3 regions of the Mesorhizobium sp. M1E.F.Ca.ET.045.02.1.1 genome follow, and region 1 is predicted to be linked to each of the others. Evidence: riboswitches for the same ligand, from Rfam matches in the RefSeq annotation. Region 1 holds a riboswitch; each other region holds the start of a gene.
What was found. A riboswitch is a leader RNA that binds a small molecule or an ion and turns the genes downstream of it on or off. The one in region 1 is predicted to bind thiamine pyrophosphate.
Positions count from the first base shown of each region.

Region 2: it holds a riboswitch for thiamine pyrophosphate, as region 1 does, so the genes downstream of both, thiC (phosphomethylpyrimidine synthase ThiC) here and thiB (thiamine ABC transporter substrate binding subunit) in region 1, are expected to answer to the same signal.
Region 3: it holds a riboswitch for thiamine pyrophosphate, as region 1 does, so the genes downstream of both, thiC (phosphomethylpyrimidine synthase ThiC) here and thiB (thiamine ABC transporter substrate binding subunit) in region 1, are expected to answer to the same signal.

Region 1 covers NZ_CP034447.1:2,357,329-2,362,096, reverse strand. The annotation lists gene thiP (thiamine/thiamine pyrophosphate ABC transporter permease) at 1-766, opposite strand, end outside; gene thiB (thiamine ABC transporter substrate binding subunit) at 1,005-2,015, opposite strand; TPP riboswitch at 2,058-2,173, opposite strand; gene EJ070_RS11455 (thiamine diphosphokinase) at 2,318-2,965, shown strand; gene EJ070_RS11450 (ABC-F family ATP-binding cassette domain-containing protein) at 2,967-4,768, shown strand, end outside.
Region 2 covers NZ_CP034447.1:3,915,443-3,920,210, reverse strand. The annotation lists gene EJ070_RS18940 (adenosylmethionine--8-amino-7-oxononanoate transaminase) at 1-428, shown strand, start outside; gene EJ070_RS18935 (beta-ketoacyl-ACP synthase III) at 425-1,408, shown strand; TPP riboswitch at 1,783-1,894, shown strand; gene thiC (phosphomethylpyrimidine synthase ThiC) at 2,007-3,827, shown strand; gene thiO (glycine oxidase ThiO) at 3,824-4,768, shown strand, end outside.
Region 3 covers NZ_CP034447.1:4,631,439-4,636,206, forward strand. The annotation lists gene EJ070_RS22225 (aspartate aminotransferase family protein) at 1-177, shown strand, start outside; gene EJ070_RS22230 (hypothetical protein) at 186-1,418, shown strand; TPP riboswitch at 1,568-1,684, shown strand; gene thiC (phosphomethylpyrimidine synthase ThiC) at 1,788-3,632, shown strand; gene thiO (glycine oxidase ThiO) at 3,636-4,658, shown strand; gene thiS (sulfur carrier protein ThiS) at 4,627-4,768, shown strand, end outside.

The sequences.
Region 1 (4,768 bases):
TGACGAAGGTCAGGCCGATCTGCAGCAGCGTCAGCACCACCGCCCGGGCCGGATCGAAATCGAAGCGCAGCGCCTGATAGATGGCGACTTCCAAAGTCGTGGCGGCAGGTCCGCCGCCGAGCGTCAGCACGATGGTGAAGGAAGTGATGCAGAGCATGAACACCAGCCCGGCGACGCCCGGCAAGGCCGTGCGCAACGCCGGCCATTCGATCAACCGCAATGCCGGACAGGCGCCCATGCCGAGCTGGCTCGCCAGCCGCCACTGGTCGGCGGGCACCGTGCCCAACGCCTCGAGGAACAGGCGCGTGGCCAAGGGCAGGTTGAAGAAGACATGCGCGATCAGAATGCCGGACAGGCCGTAAATGCCAGGCCATTCACCGCTGCCGAACCTGACGAGAACGCCGGCAAAATAGCCGGCATGGCCGTAGAGCGCCAGCACACCAAGGGCGGCGACGATGGCCGGCAGCGCCAGCGGCACGGTGAAGAGCTGCAGGATCAGGCGACGCCCCGGAAAGCCCGGATGCCTGGACAGGGCGCGTGCCACCAGCAGCGCCGGCGCGACCGACAGCAGTGTCGACAGCAGCGCCTGCCAAAGCGTGAAGCGGGCGACGCGCAGGAGATAGCCGTCGAAGGCAGCGACAGCGCCGGATGGATCGTGCGCGCCTTCCAGCGCGAGGCCGGCGAAGGCGCCGCCGATGAGCAAGGCGATTGCCGCGAGGGCGATGACGCCAGCGCTGATGCGGGAGTCAGAGCGCGCGGGCTGCACGCGGCACCATCTGGGCGTGAGCTAGCCGACGCCGCGTTCCTTCGCGCCCCCCTCTGTCCTGCCGGACATCTCCCCCTCTAGGGGGGAGATTGGAAGTTCGAACGCCCCGCTCGGTCCTGCAACGTTTGAGATTGGCGAAAGTCGAGGTGACAGCCAATCTCCCCCCTTGAGGGGGAGATGTCCGGCAGGACAGAGGGGGGCGCCGTAGAGCAACCATCTTTCGAGAACTAGCCGGACTCTACTTGCTCATCGCCGCCAGCCACTCATCCACCCAGGCTTTGCGGTTGGCCGCGACCTCCTCGGGACTGAACAGCAAGGTCTTGGTCGGCTTCACCAGCTTGTCGAAGGCCGGATTGAGCGGCTTGTCGGTCTTGCCGGCCGGGAACATCCAGTTGGTCTCCGGGATGACGTCCTGGAATTTCGGCCCGGTCATGAAAGCGATGAACTTTTCCGCCAGCGGGTTCTTCGCGCCCGTCTTGGTGACGCCGGCGACTTCGATTTGCAGGTATTCTCCTTCCTCGAAGGACGCCGCCTGGTAGCGTTCGGTGTTCTCCGCCACCATGTGATAGGCCGGCGAGGTGGTGTAGGAGAGCACCATCGGCGCCTCACCCTTGGTGAACAGGCCGTAGGCCTCGCTCCAGCCCGGCGTCACGGTCAGCACCTTCTGCTTCAGCTTCGCCCAGGCTTCCGGCGCCTTGTCGCCATAGACCGACTTCACCCAGAGAAGCAGGCCGAGGCCCGGCGTCGAGGTGCGCGGATCCTGGATGACGATCTTGTCGGAGGCGCTGCCCTCGACTAGCTCCTTCAGGCTTTTCGGCGGGCTCTTCAGCTTCTCAGTGTCGTAGACGACGGCGAAATAGCCGTAGTCGAAGGGCACGAAGGTATCGTCGCTCCAGCCGCCGGGCACGTTGATGCCGGACACTTCGCCATGCGGCACGAACAGGCCGCTCGCCTTGGCGTCCGCCGTCAGGTTGGTGTCGAGGCCGAGCACGACATCGGCCTTGGTGCCGGCGCCTTCCAGCTTGACGCGATTGAGCAATGCCACGCCGTCGGCGACCGAGACGAATTCGAGGTCGCAGCCGCATTCGGCCTCGAATTCCTTCTTCACCGCGGGTCCAGGACCCCAGTCGGCGGTGAAGCTTTCATAGGTATAGACAGCGAGCTTGTCCTTCGCCTCGGCGGGCCCGAGACCCGCCAGCAGCGAAACCAAGCCGGTTGCGAGAATAAGCTGGGACCATAGTGAGCGCATCGGCGCCTCCTTCGTTCGTGTTAAAGGAATTGAGGCGTCGGATGGTCCGAGACGTCTAATCCCTCCGCCGGTACAAACCGGATCAGGTTCAGCGGGTTGGCTTTGTTGCCTCTCAGCCGGTTCGCGAAAGTCAGCGTCCGGCACCCCGTTAGAGCGCTTCGAGACATAGGCCCGGCCGAAGCGGCGCGCAAGCGGAAGTTGCCGGGCATCCAATGCATCACGGCTTACTCCGTAACGAGCGCCGTTCCGTTTGGATGCGCCCGGCTTCCGTTTCGCGGGCGGGGCTGGTAAGGGCGACGGCCATGGGCACATTCACCATCCTGCTTGGCGGCGAACTCGTCCGCACGCCTCGGCTCGATCGCCAGATCGAAGGCTCGCGCGTCATCGCCGCCGACGGCGGCATCGGCCATGCCCGCATGCTTGGCCTCGTGCCGGAGCTCTGGGTCGGCGATTTCGATTCGGTGCCCGCGGACCTGCCGGAGGATCTGGCCGCCGTGCCGCGCAAGATCTTCCCGGCCGAGAAGGACATGACTGACGGCGAGCTCGCAATCGCCGAAGCGCTCGCGCGCGGCGCCACCAGCCTGGTGCTGGCCGGCGCCTTCGGCGGCAGGCGCGCGGACCATGCCTTTCTGCATCTGGCGCTTGGGCTTCGGCTGGCCGAGGCCGGCACCAATATTCTGCTGACCAGCGGCGCACAGGAAGGTGTCCCCATCCTGCCGGGGAAACCAGCCGGCTTCGACTATGCCGACGGCACGCTGTTTTCGGTGCAGGGCTTCTCCGATCTCACCGGCCTGACGGTCACCGGCGCAAAATGGCCGCTCGATCGCGTCAAGGTGGCGTTCGGCTCCTCGCTCACTATATCGAACGAGGTCAAGGGACGGCTCGAGATCGCGCTCGAGCGCGGCCGGGCGCTGCTTCTGGCCCACCCTTATCCTCTTCCCGAAAGCTGACATGGCTCCGCCTCTTCTCAATCTCGACGGCATAAAACTGACCTTCGGCGGCACGCCGCTGCTCGACGGCGCGGCGCTCAGCGCCTCCGCCAGCGAGAAGATCGCGCTGGTCGGCCGCAACGGCTCGGGCAAGTCGACGCTGCTCAAGATCGCTGCCGGGCTGATCGAGCCGCAGGACGGCGAGGTCTTCCGCCAGCCTTCGGCGACGGTTCGCTATTTGCCGCAAATGCCCGACATGGACGGCTTCGCCAGCGTGCGCGCCTATGTCGAGGCGGGGCTGGGCCCGGCCGACGATCCGCATCGCGCCACCTATCTCATGGACCATCTCGGCCTGACCGGCGAGGAACGGCCGGACGACCTTTCCGGCGGCGAGGCGCGCCGCGCAGCCCTTGCCCGCGTCATGGCGCCGGAACCCGACATCCTTCTGCTCGACGAGCCGACCAACCATCTCGACCTGTCGGTCATCGAATGGCTGGAAGAGGAGCTTGCCCGCACCTCCTCGGCCGTCATCCTGATCTCGCACGACCGCCGCTTTCTCGAACGCGTCTCGCGCGCCACCGTCTGGCTCGACCGCGGCCAGACGCGGCGGCTGGACAGGGGCTTTGCGCATTTCGAGGAATGGCGCGACCAGGTGCTTGAGGAGGAAGAGCGCGAGCAGCACAAGCTCGGCCGCCAGATCGTGCGCGAGGAGCATTGGCTGCGCTATGGCGTGACCGCCAGGCGCAAGCGCAACATGCGCCGGCTCGGCGAGCTGCAGGCCATGCGCCAGCGTTTCCGCAGCCATCGCGGCGCCGAGGGCACGGCGACCATGGTGGCGAGCGATGCCGCCGAATCCGGCAAGCTGGTGATCGAGGCCAAGGCCATCGACAAAAGCTTCGGCGACCTCACCGTGGTCAAGGGTTTCTCGACCCGCATCCAGCGCGGTGACCGTGTCGGCCTGGTCGGGCCGAACGGCGCCGGCAAGACGACGCTGCTCAAGATGCTGACCGGCGAGCTGACGCCGGATGCCGGCTCCGTGCGGCTCGGCGTCAATCTGGAGATCGCGACGCTCGACCAGAAGCGCGAGGCCGTCGATCCGCAGGAGACGCTGGCGCACTACCTGACCGACGGGCGCGGCGAGAACCTTGTGGTCAATGGCGAGCAGCGCCATGTCGTCTCCTACATGAAGGATTTTCTGTTCAAGCCGGAGCAGGCGCGCACGCCGGTGCGCGAGCTTTCGGGTGGCGAGCGGGCGCGCCTGCTGCTCGCCCGCGTGCTGGTGCGGCCGGCGAACCTCCTGGTGCTCGACGAGCCGACCAACGATCTCGACATGGAGACGCTGGAACTGCTGCAGGAACTGGTCGCCGGCTTTGCCGGAACGGTGATCCTTGTCAGCCACGACCGCGATTTCCTCGACCGCACCGTCACCAGCGTGATCGCGCCCGACGGCAGCGGCCGCTGGATCGAGTACGCCGGCGGCTACTCCGACATGCTGGCGCAGCGCGGCGGCTCGAGGCTCGAGGAACGCAGAGCAAGGCCGAAGGCCGAAACCACCGACGCAAGCTCTGCGCCGAAAGGCGAGCAGGCGACCGCGAAAGGCCCGGCGAAGAAGCTTTCGTTCAAGCAGAAATTCGCGCTGGAATCCCTGCCGAAGAAGATCGAGGCGGTGACGGCCTCGATCTCGCGGCTGGAGAACAACATCGCCGACCCCTCCTTCTACGAGCGCGATCCGGTCTCGTTCCAGAAGACCATTGCCGCCCTCGACAAGGAGCGCACGACGCTCGCCGCACTTGAGGAAGAGTGGCTGGAGCTGGAGATGCTGCG
Region 2 (4,768 bases), 1.6 Mb from region 1:
GAGCGCATTACTCGACGGATCGGTCCAAGACCTTCTTCCATTCGAGTTCCTACACTGCAAACCCGATCGCCTGCGCGGCAGCACTGGCGAATGTCGAAATCTGGAACGACGAGCCTGTGGCGGAACGCGTGACAACCCTGTCGAGGATGCAGGCGCAGAAGATTGCACGGTTCAACGGGGACCCGCGTTTCGACAATATGCGCACGGCCGGCACCATCGCCGCGCTCGACCTTCGTGTCGGCAATGCAGGCTATCTCGCCGAGGTCGGCCCAAGGCTGCGCGCCTTCTTCCTCGAGCGCGGATTGCTGGTGCGCCCCCTCGGCAACGTCATCTACGTGCTGCCGCCCTATTGCGTCACGTCGGACGAGCTCGACCAGCTTTACGACGCTTTCGACGAGGCTGCTGAACTTGCGGGCGACAAAAGATGAACCGCACGGCGCGCATCATCGGCCTTGGCCATCATGTGCCGGCGCGCCGGGTGGGCAATGCCGAGATCGAGGCAAGCCTCGGGTTGGAAGGCGGCTGGATCGAGAAGCGCACCGGCATCCGCTCGCGTTTCTGGGCGGAGCCTGGCGACACGCTTTCCGGACTGGCGGCCAAGGCAGGCGACATGGCGCTGCAAGCCGCCGGCATCGACCGCAAGGATATCGGCCTGCTGCTGCTCGCCACCTCGACGCCGGATCATCTCTTGCCACCGAGCGCGCCGCTGGTGGCGCACAGGCTCGGCCTTGAAAGCGCCGGTGGGGTCGACCTGGCCGGTGCCTGCGCGGGGTTCATCTACGCCATGACCTTCGCCGACGGCTTCGTGCGCCTGCACAACAAGCCGGCCATCGTCATCGCCGCCAACATTTTGAGCCGCCGGATCAATCCGACCGAGCGGGCGAGCGCCGTATTGTTCGCCGATGCCGCAGGTGCGGTGGCGCTGGCTCCGTCAAATGATCCCAGCCACGGCATACTCGGTGCCTCGGTTGCCTCGGATGGGTCCGCTTATGGCCTGATCCATATCCCGGCAGGCGGCAGCAACCGTCCGTTCTCCGACGAAATCGACATTGCCGAAACCCGCATGACCATCGCGAACGGCCGCGACGTCTTCGTCAAGGCCGTGGAGATGATGAGCCGCTGTTCCGTCGAGGCGCTGGCAGCGGCCGGCCTTTCGGCACCAGAGATCGCCCGTTTCGTGCCGCATCAAGCAAATGCCCGCATCTTTAACGCAGTCGGGAAATCGCTCGGCATCGAGGACGGGCGCATCGTCAAGACCATCGCCGACCATGGCAATTCGTCGGCCGCGACGATCCCCCTATCCCTGTCGGTGGCGCACGGGGCAAAACCCTTTCGACCGGGCGAGAAGCTGCTGCTGGCAGCCGCCGGCGCAGGCCTTACCGGCGGGGCGCTGGTGGTTGGCATTTAGACGGGCCGATTCTGCCCTGATGTGCGCCTGGCGATTACATTTTCATAAATCTTTACAACGGCATCAACAGTCATGGTCGATTCTGCGCCCCTCTGTTGCAAGGGTTGGGGACGGCCTGAGTGCGTCGGCTATAGGTCGTGTTGCCTGACGCGCTCGCTTCATCATCGCTCTACGATGACGAGGTGAGCCGTGTCTGCATCACCCGAGGATGGTTTCAACCGTCATCGCCTGCGCGGCAGAGTTCGCTACGATTGACACAGACCACGGATCGCCTCGAGCGCCAAGATCACAAGATGTGCGTCATTGCAGTGGCACTTTCGAGGCTCCCGTGGGCCTCAAGAGTTGACAGGGCGGCGTCGCATCGTCCAACCTAGGCGCCTCACCAGGGGAGTCCCGGCAAGGGGCTGAGATACTGCTATCGCGCGCAGTGACCCGTTGAACCTGATCCAGTTCATACTGGCGTAGGGACGGTGCGAGGTTTCGCGGGTCGGCAATCCGGCTTCGGCATTCGGGCGGTGCCCGTCTTCCATGCGAAGCGTCACTTCATCCTCTTCGCGTGGACTGGGTCTCCGTTGCAATCGAGCAAGGAGGCTCACTCATGAATGCCCTTACCCCGACCGTCACCGTCGGCGAATTGCCCGCTTCGAAGAAAGTCCACAAACCGGGCCAACTTCACCCGGGCCTGCGTGTCCCGATGCGCGAGATCTCGGTTCACCCAAGCGCCGGCGAGCCGCCGGTGACGGTCTACGACTCGTCCGGTCCCTACACCGACGCGACGGTGAAGACCGAGATCGAGCGCGGCTTGCCGCGGTTGCGCGAGGCATGGATCGAGGCGCGCGGCGATGTCGAGCGCTACGAGGGCCGCACGGTCAAACCCGAGGACAACGGCTTGGTCTCCGCCGATCGCCTGACGCCGGAGTTTCCGACGCGCAACAGGCCGTTGCGCGCTACCGGCGGCCGTGCCGTCACCCAGCTTGCCTACGCACGCGCCGGCATCATCACACCGGAAATGGAGTTCGTCGCCATCCGCGAAAACCTCGGCCGTGGGCAGTTGCGTTCGAAACTTCAACGCGATGGCGAGGGCTTCGGCGCCGCGATCCCGGACTTCGTCACCCCGGAATTCGTGCGCGAGGAGGTGGCGCGCGGCCGCGCCATCATTCCCTCCAACATCAATCATCCCGAGAGCGAGCCGATGATCATAGGCCGCAACTTCCTGGTCAAGATCAACGCCAATATCGGCAATTCCGCCGTCACCTCGTCGATGGCTGAAGAGGTCGAAAAGATGGTGTGGGCGATCCGATGGGGCGCCGATACGGTGATGGACCTCTCCACCGGCCGCAACATCCACAACATCCGCGACTGGATCGTGCGCAACTCACCGGTGCCGATCGGCACGGTGCCGCTCTATCAGGCACTCGAGAAGGTCGGCGGCATCGCCGAGGCGCTGACCTGGGAGGTCTATCGCGATACGCTGATCGAGCAGGCCGAGCAGGGTGTGGATTATTTCACGATCCATGCCGGCGTGCGGCTGCCCTACATTCCGCTGACCGTCGACCGCGTCACCGGCATCGTGTCGCGAGGCGGCTCGATCATGGCAAAGTGGTGCCTGCACCACCACAAGGAGAGCTTCCTCTACGAGCATTTCGAGGAGATCTGCGACATCTGCCGCACCTATGACGTGGCGTTCTCGCTTGGCGACGGCCTTCGCCCCGGCTCGATCGCCGACGCCAACGACGCCGCCCAGTTCGCCGAATTGGAAACGCTTGGAGAGCTGACGAAGATCGCCTGGGCCAAGGACTGCCAGGTGATGATCGAAGGCCCCGGCCATGTGCCGATGCACAAGATCAAGCAGAACATGGACAAGCAGCTCGCGGTCTGCGGCGAAGCACCGTTCTATACGCTCGGACCGCTCACCACCGACATCGCGCCCGGCTACGACCACATCACATCAGGCATCGGCGCGGCGATGATCGGCTGGTTTGGAACAGCAATGCTTTGCTACGTCACGCCAAAGGAACACCTCGGCCTGCCCGACCGCGACGACGTCAAGACCGGCGTCATCACCTACAGAATTGCCGCTCACGCGGCCGACCTCGCCAAGGGCCATCCGGCCGCCAAGGCCAGGGACGACGCGCTGTCGCGGGCGCGCTTCGAGTTCCGGTGGGAGGACCAGTTCAACCTCTCGCTCGATCCGGAGACGGCGCGCGCCTTCCACGACAAGACCCTGCCGAAGGAGGCGCACAAGCTGGCGCATTTCTGCTCCATGTGCGGCCCCAAATTCTGCTCGATGCGGATGTCGCACGACATCCGAGCGGAAGCCCAGAAGGAAGGGCTCGCGGCGATGGCGGCGAAGTACCGGGACGGCGGCGACCTCTACATGCCCGTCGACGGCACCGCGGAGCGCACGGACACGCCATGAAGGTGCTCATTCGCGGCGCAGGCGTTGCCGGGTTGACGCTCGCGTACGAACTGGCAATGCGCGGCGCCGATGTGACCGTGGTCGATAAACGCGAGGAGATCGCCGGCAATGCCTCCTGGCAGGCCGGCGGCATGCTCGCGCCCTGGTGCGAGCGCGAGAGCGCCGAAGAGGCGGTGCTGACGCTCGGGCGCGGCGCGGCCGACTGGTGGGACAGAGCATTGCCCGGTCATGTATCGCGTAGCGGTACATTGGTGGTGGCGCCTGCCCGCGATGCCGGCGAGTTGGATCGCTTCGGCCGCCGCACGTCCGGCTTCAGGCGGCTCGGCGCCGATGAGATCGCGGCGCTAGAACCGGCGCTCGCGGGCCGGTTCGGGCGCGGCCTGTTCTTCACCGACGAAGCGCACCTCGACCCACGCAAGGCGTTGCTCGCGCTAAGCGAAGCGCTGCTTGGCATGGGCACGCGCATCGAGTTCGGTTGCTGCACGGTGTCAGCCATCCCGGATGTCGAGGTGGACTGCACCGGCATCGCCGATCGGCGACCGGAATTGCGTGGCGTGCGCGGCGAGATGCTCATGCTGCGAACAAGCGAGATCTCGCTCGCCCGACCGGTGCGCCTGCTTCATCCGCGAATCCCGATCTATGTCGTGCCGCGCGGGGAAAACCTGTTCATGGTCGGCGCGACGATGATCGAGTGCGATGCCGCCGGCCCGATCACTGCGCGCTCGACCATGGAGTTGCTCAGCGCCGCTTACGCGCTGCATCCGGCCTTTGGCGAAGCTGAGCTGGCCGAAACCGGCGTGGGCGTGCGCCCCGCATTCGCCGACAACCTGCCTCGCGTCGAGTGCTACGGGAGGCGCATTCGCATCAACGGCCTCTACCGCCACGGCTTCCTGCTCGCGCCGGCCATGGCGCAGCAGGCGGCCGGCATCATCCTGGGAAAT
Region 3 (4,768 bases), 2.3 Mb from region 1:
CGCGACTATGACGTGCTCGTCGCCTTCACCGAGTACAATCGCAACGTCATCCGGCTTGAGCCGCCGCTGATCTGCCAGCGCGAGCATGTCGACCGCTTCGTCGATGCCTTCGACAACCTCCTGTCGCGCGGCATCGTGGCGATCGTGAAGGACTTCGTCAAAAGCCAGGTCCTCTGAGACAGACGATGCTGACCAGGCCATCACCCGTCGCTCCCGCCAATCCGCTCGACCGGCTGACCGGCGCCGGTCTTGCCTGGGGCGAGGGAGCCTATGCAAGATGGGCCGCGCCGATCGGCGCGGCGACCTTCTCGCTCTATATCCTGCTCACCGCTTTCACGGCCTGGTTCATGCCCGACGCCAATTGGGACATGCTGCCCTATCTGGCGATCGCCGAGGAAGACGCCTATCCCGATCCGCAGGCGCTGCACGACTATGCCTACAGCACGGTGAAAGCCGGCGTGTCGGCCGGCGACTACAAGACGCTGACCGATGATGGCGGCGGCTTTCGCAGCCACATGACGGAGAATGCCGCCGACTTCCATTCGCTGCTCGGCATGTACCGGATCAAGTTCCTCTACGCCGAGATCCTGTCCAGCCTCAGCCATGTCGTGTCGCCGGTCGAGGCGATGCGGCTGGTGCAGGTGTTCTCGGTGCTGCTGTTCGGCGCGATCACGCTCACCTGGCTGCGCGCGGAAGGCGCGCTGGCGCTGGCGCCCGTCGTCGGCGCCGTCCTGATCATGTCCGATTTCGGCGACGCCGCGCGGGCTTCGACGCCTGACCTTCTCTGCTCGGCGCTGTTCCTCGGCGGGCTGTTCGCCTATGTGCGCAAGCGCGAGGCGGCGACGGCGATTCTGCTTTTCCTCGCCTTCATGGCGCGGCCGGACAACATCGTCTTCCTCGCCATCTTCGCCGTGCTGCTTGTCGCATTCCGGCAGAAGGCGTGGGGGGCGCTGGCTGGTTTCGCTGTCTCTTTCGTCGCCTATTTCGCCATCTCGCACTGGGCCCAGCACCCCGGCTGGTGGCCGCATCTGTGGTTCTCCAGCATCGAGCAGCACTACAATATGGACGGTTTCGAACCGCCATTCTCGGCGGCGGCCTATCTCAGGGCCTTCGCCGCCTCGGTGGTGCGCGCCATCAACGTCAACAACTGGGTCGGCGTCTCGGTGCTGGCTTTAGCCGGCTGGTACGGGCTCGACCGCGCCGGCTTCCGGCTCGACCGGCGCGCCGGCATCCTGCTTGCGGCGCTCGTGCTCGGCGTGCTCGCCAAGTTCGCGGTCTTCCCGATCCACGATACGCGCATCTATTTCCCCAATCTTCTGCCGCCCTTCCTGCTGCTGGCCGCGCCGCTGATGGCACTGTGGGCATCGGCCAGTCGGGGCGGTCGCGCGGCGCTGGAAGTCGTTCCCGAAGACAATTGATGAATCCGGTTTCGAGCCTTGCGCGCGTGCTTCATTCGCACGGCTTGCCGGCGGGCCGCACGATCTCCAACCTTGCGTCCACGACGGCAATGACTCGCGATTGCCGGCCAACCACGCTTGACAAGATGGCGCCGGCCCGTTCAACCTAGGCCATTCACCAGGGGAGTCCCGGCAAGGGGCTGAGATACTGCTGGCTTCTGCGGCGCAGTGACCCGTTGAACCTGATCCAGTTCATACTGGCGTAGGGACGGTGCAAGCGCTTTGCGGGAGTTCATGCCCGAAGACCTGTTCGCACAGGTTGACCAAGGCGGCTTTACATCCTTCCGGCACAGAACTGGGTCTCCAATGCAACGAGCAAAGGAGCCTCAAATGAATGCCTTGACCCCGACCGTATCGACCGGGCCGCTGCCGGCGTCGCGGAAGATCCACAAGTCCGGCGTCCTCCATCCGCAGATCAGGGTGCCGATGCGCGAGATCGCCGTTCACCCGACCGCCGGCGAGGCGCCAGTGACCGTCTACGATCCGTCCGGCCCCTATACCGACCCGGCGATTGAAACGGACATCGAAAAGGGTCTTGCCAGGCTTCGGGAGGACTGGATCGTGGCACGCGGCGATGTCGAGTCCTATGACGGCCGCCATGTCAGGCCGGAGGACAACGGATTTGCGACAGGAGAGCGCCTGACGCCGGAATTTCCCGTCCGCAATCGTCCGCTGAGGGCAAGGGCCGGCAAGGCGGTGACGCAGCTCGCCTATGCGCGCGCCGGGATCGTCACGCCCGAGATGGAATTTGTGGCCATCCGCGAGAACCTTGGCCGCGAGATGCTGCGGGGCAAGCTGCAACAGGATGGGGAAGCGTTCGGCGCGTCGATACCGGATTTCGTCACGCCGGAATTCGTGCGCGACGAGGTGGCGCGGGGCCGCGCCATCATCCCCGCCAACATCAACCATCCCGAGAGCGAGCCGATGATCATCGGCCGCAATTTCCTGGTGAAGATCAACGCCAATATCGGCAATTCCGCAGTCACCTCGTCGATGGCCGAGGAGGTCGAAAAGATGGTCTGGGCGATCCGCTGGGGCGCCGACACGGTCATGGACCTGTCGACCGGCCGCAACATCCACAACATCCGCGAATGGATCGTGCGCAATTCGCCGGTGCCGATCGGCACGGTGCCGCTCTACCAGGCGCTGGAGAAGGTGGGCGGCATCGCCGAGGATCTGAGTTGGGAAGTCTATCGCGACACGCTGATCGAGCAGGCCGAGCAGGGCGTCGACTACTTCACCATTCATGCCGGCGTGCGGCTGCACTACATCCCGCTCACCGTCGGCCGGGTTACCGGTATTGTCAGCAGGGGCGGCTCGATCATGGCGAAATGGTGCCTTCACCATCATCGCGAAAGCTTCCTCTATGAGCATTTCGAGGAGATCTGCGACATCGCCAGAGCCTATGACGTCTCCTTCTCGCTCGGCGACGGCCTTCGCCCCGGCTCGATCGCCGATGCCAATGACCAAGCCCAATTCGCCGAGCTGGAGACGCTTGGCGAATTGACGAAGATCGCCTGGGCGAAAGACTGCCAGGTGATGATCGAAGGCCCCGGCCATGTTCCCATGCACAAGATCAAGCAGAACATGGACAAGCAACTTGCCGTCTGCGGCGAGGCGCCGTTCTACACTCTCGGGCCGCTGACGACGGACATAGCGCCGGGCTACGACCACATCACCTCCGGCATCGGTGCCGCCATGATCGGCTGGTTCGGCACGGCCATGCTCTGCTATGTGACGCCGAAGGAACATCTCGGCCTGCCGGATCGCAACGACGTCAAGACCGGCGTGATCACTTACAAGATAGCCGCGCACGCCGCGGATCTTGCCAAGGGGCATCCCGCGGCGAAGATCCGCGACGACGCGCTTTCGCGGGCACGGTTCGAGTTCCGCTGGGAAGACCAGTTCAACCTGTCGCTCGATCCCGAAACCGCGCGCTCGATGCACGACGAGACCTTGCCCAAGGAAGCGCACAAGCTGGCGCATTTCTGCTCCATGTGCGGGCCGAAATTCTGCTCCATGCGCATCTCCCACGACATTCGCGCGGAAGCGCAGAAGGAGGGGATGGCGGCGATGGCGGAGAAATATCGCGCAGGCGGCGATCTCTATATGCCGGTCGAACCGCCCGAGGCGGAAAATCAGGCTTTGGCGCAGAAAGATCGGGAGACGCACTGAGCCATGCGCCGCGTCCTTGTCAAAGGCGCCGGTGTGGCAGGCCTCACCGTCGCCCACGAATTGGCCGCGCGGGGTGCGTCGGTCACGGTTGCTGAAATTCGCAGCCAGATAGGCGGCAACGCCTCCTGGCTCGCTGGCGGCATGCTCGCCCCCTGGTGCGAACGCGAAAGCGCCGAGGAGGCGGTTGTCACGCTCGGCAAGGTTTCGGCCGACTGGTGGGAAAGGACGCTGCCCGGGCTCGTGACAAGGGCCGGCACTCTCGTCGTCGCTCACGCGCGCGACGCCTTCGAGCTTGCCCGTTTTTCGGCTCGCACGCGCAATTGTGAGCCGCTCGACGAAAAGGCGATTGCCGCCCTCGAACCCGATCTTGCCGGTCGCTTCCGCCAGGGCCTGTTCTTTGCCGGCGAAGCCCATCTCGATCCCCGTCGGGTTCTCGAAGCCCTCGCCGGCAAACTGCGCGCCATGGGCGTCGTCTTCCTTTTCGAGGCGGGCGAGGTTGCCCTTTCCGACTTCGATCAGGTGATCGACTGCACGGGCATCGCGCGAGCCGACGACGACTTGCGCGGCGTGCGCGGCGAAATGCTGCTCCTCCACACGCGTGAGGTCTCGCTCGCCCGGCCGGTGCGTCTGCTCCATCCGCGTCATCCGATCTACGTCGTGCCGCGGGCCGATCATCACTTCATGGTCGGCGCGACCATGATCGAAAGCGACCATGACGGGCCGATCACCGCCCGTTCGCTGATGGAGCTTCTCAATGCTGCCTACGCACTCCATCCGGCGTTCGGTGAGGCCGAAATCGTCGAGACAGGAGTGGGTGTACGCCCTGCCTATCCCGACAATCTGCCGCGGGTGAAGCGTCGGAAGGACGGCGCGATCACGATCAACGGTCTCTACCGGCACGGTTTCCTGCTCTCACCGGCCATGGCCGAGCAGGCTGCCGGCCTTCTCTTCAATTCATCTGCCGACAATTCATCTGCCGGCCTGGAGTCTGAAAATGAAGCTGATCGTCAATGGCGAAGCGCTTGAGGTCGAGGCGACAACGCTCGACGCCCTTTTGAAGGAGCTTGACTATGAGGGCGGCTGGCTCGCCACCGCGCTGAACGGCGATGTTGTTCCCGCGGCCGGACGGGCGGAAT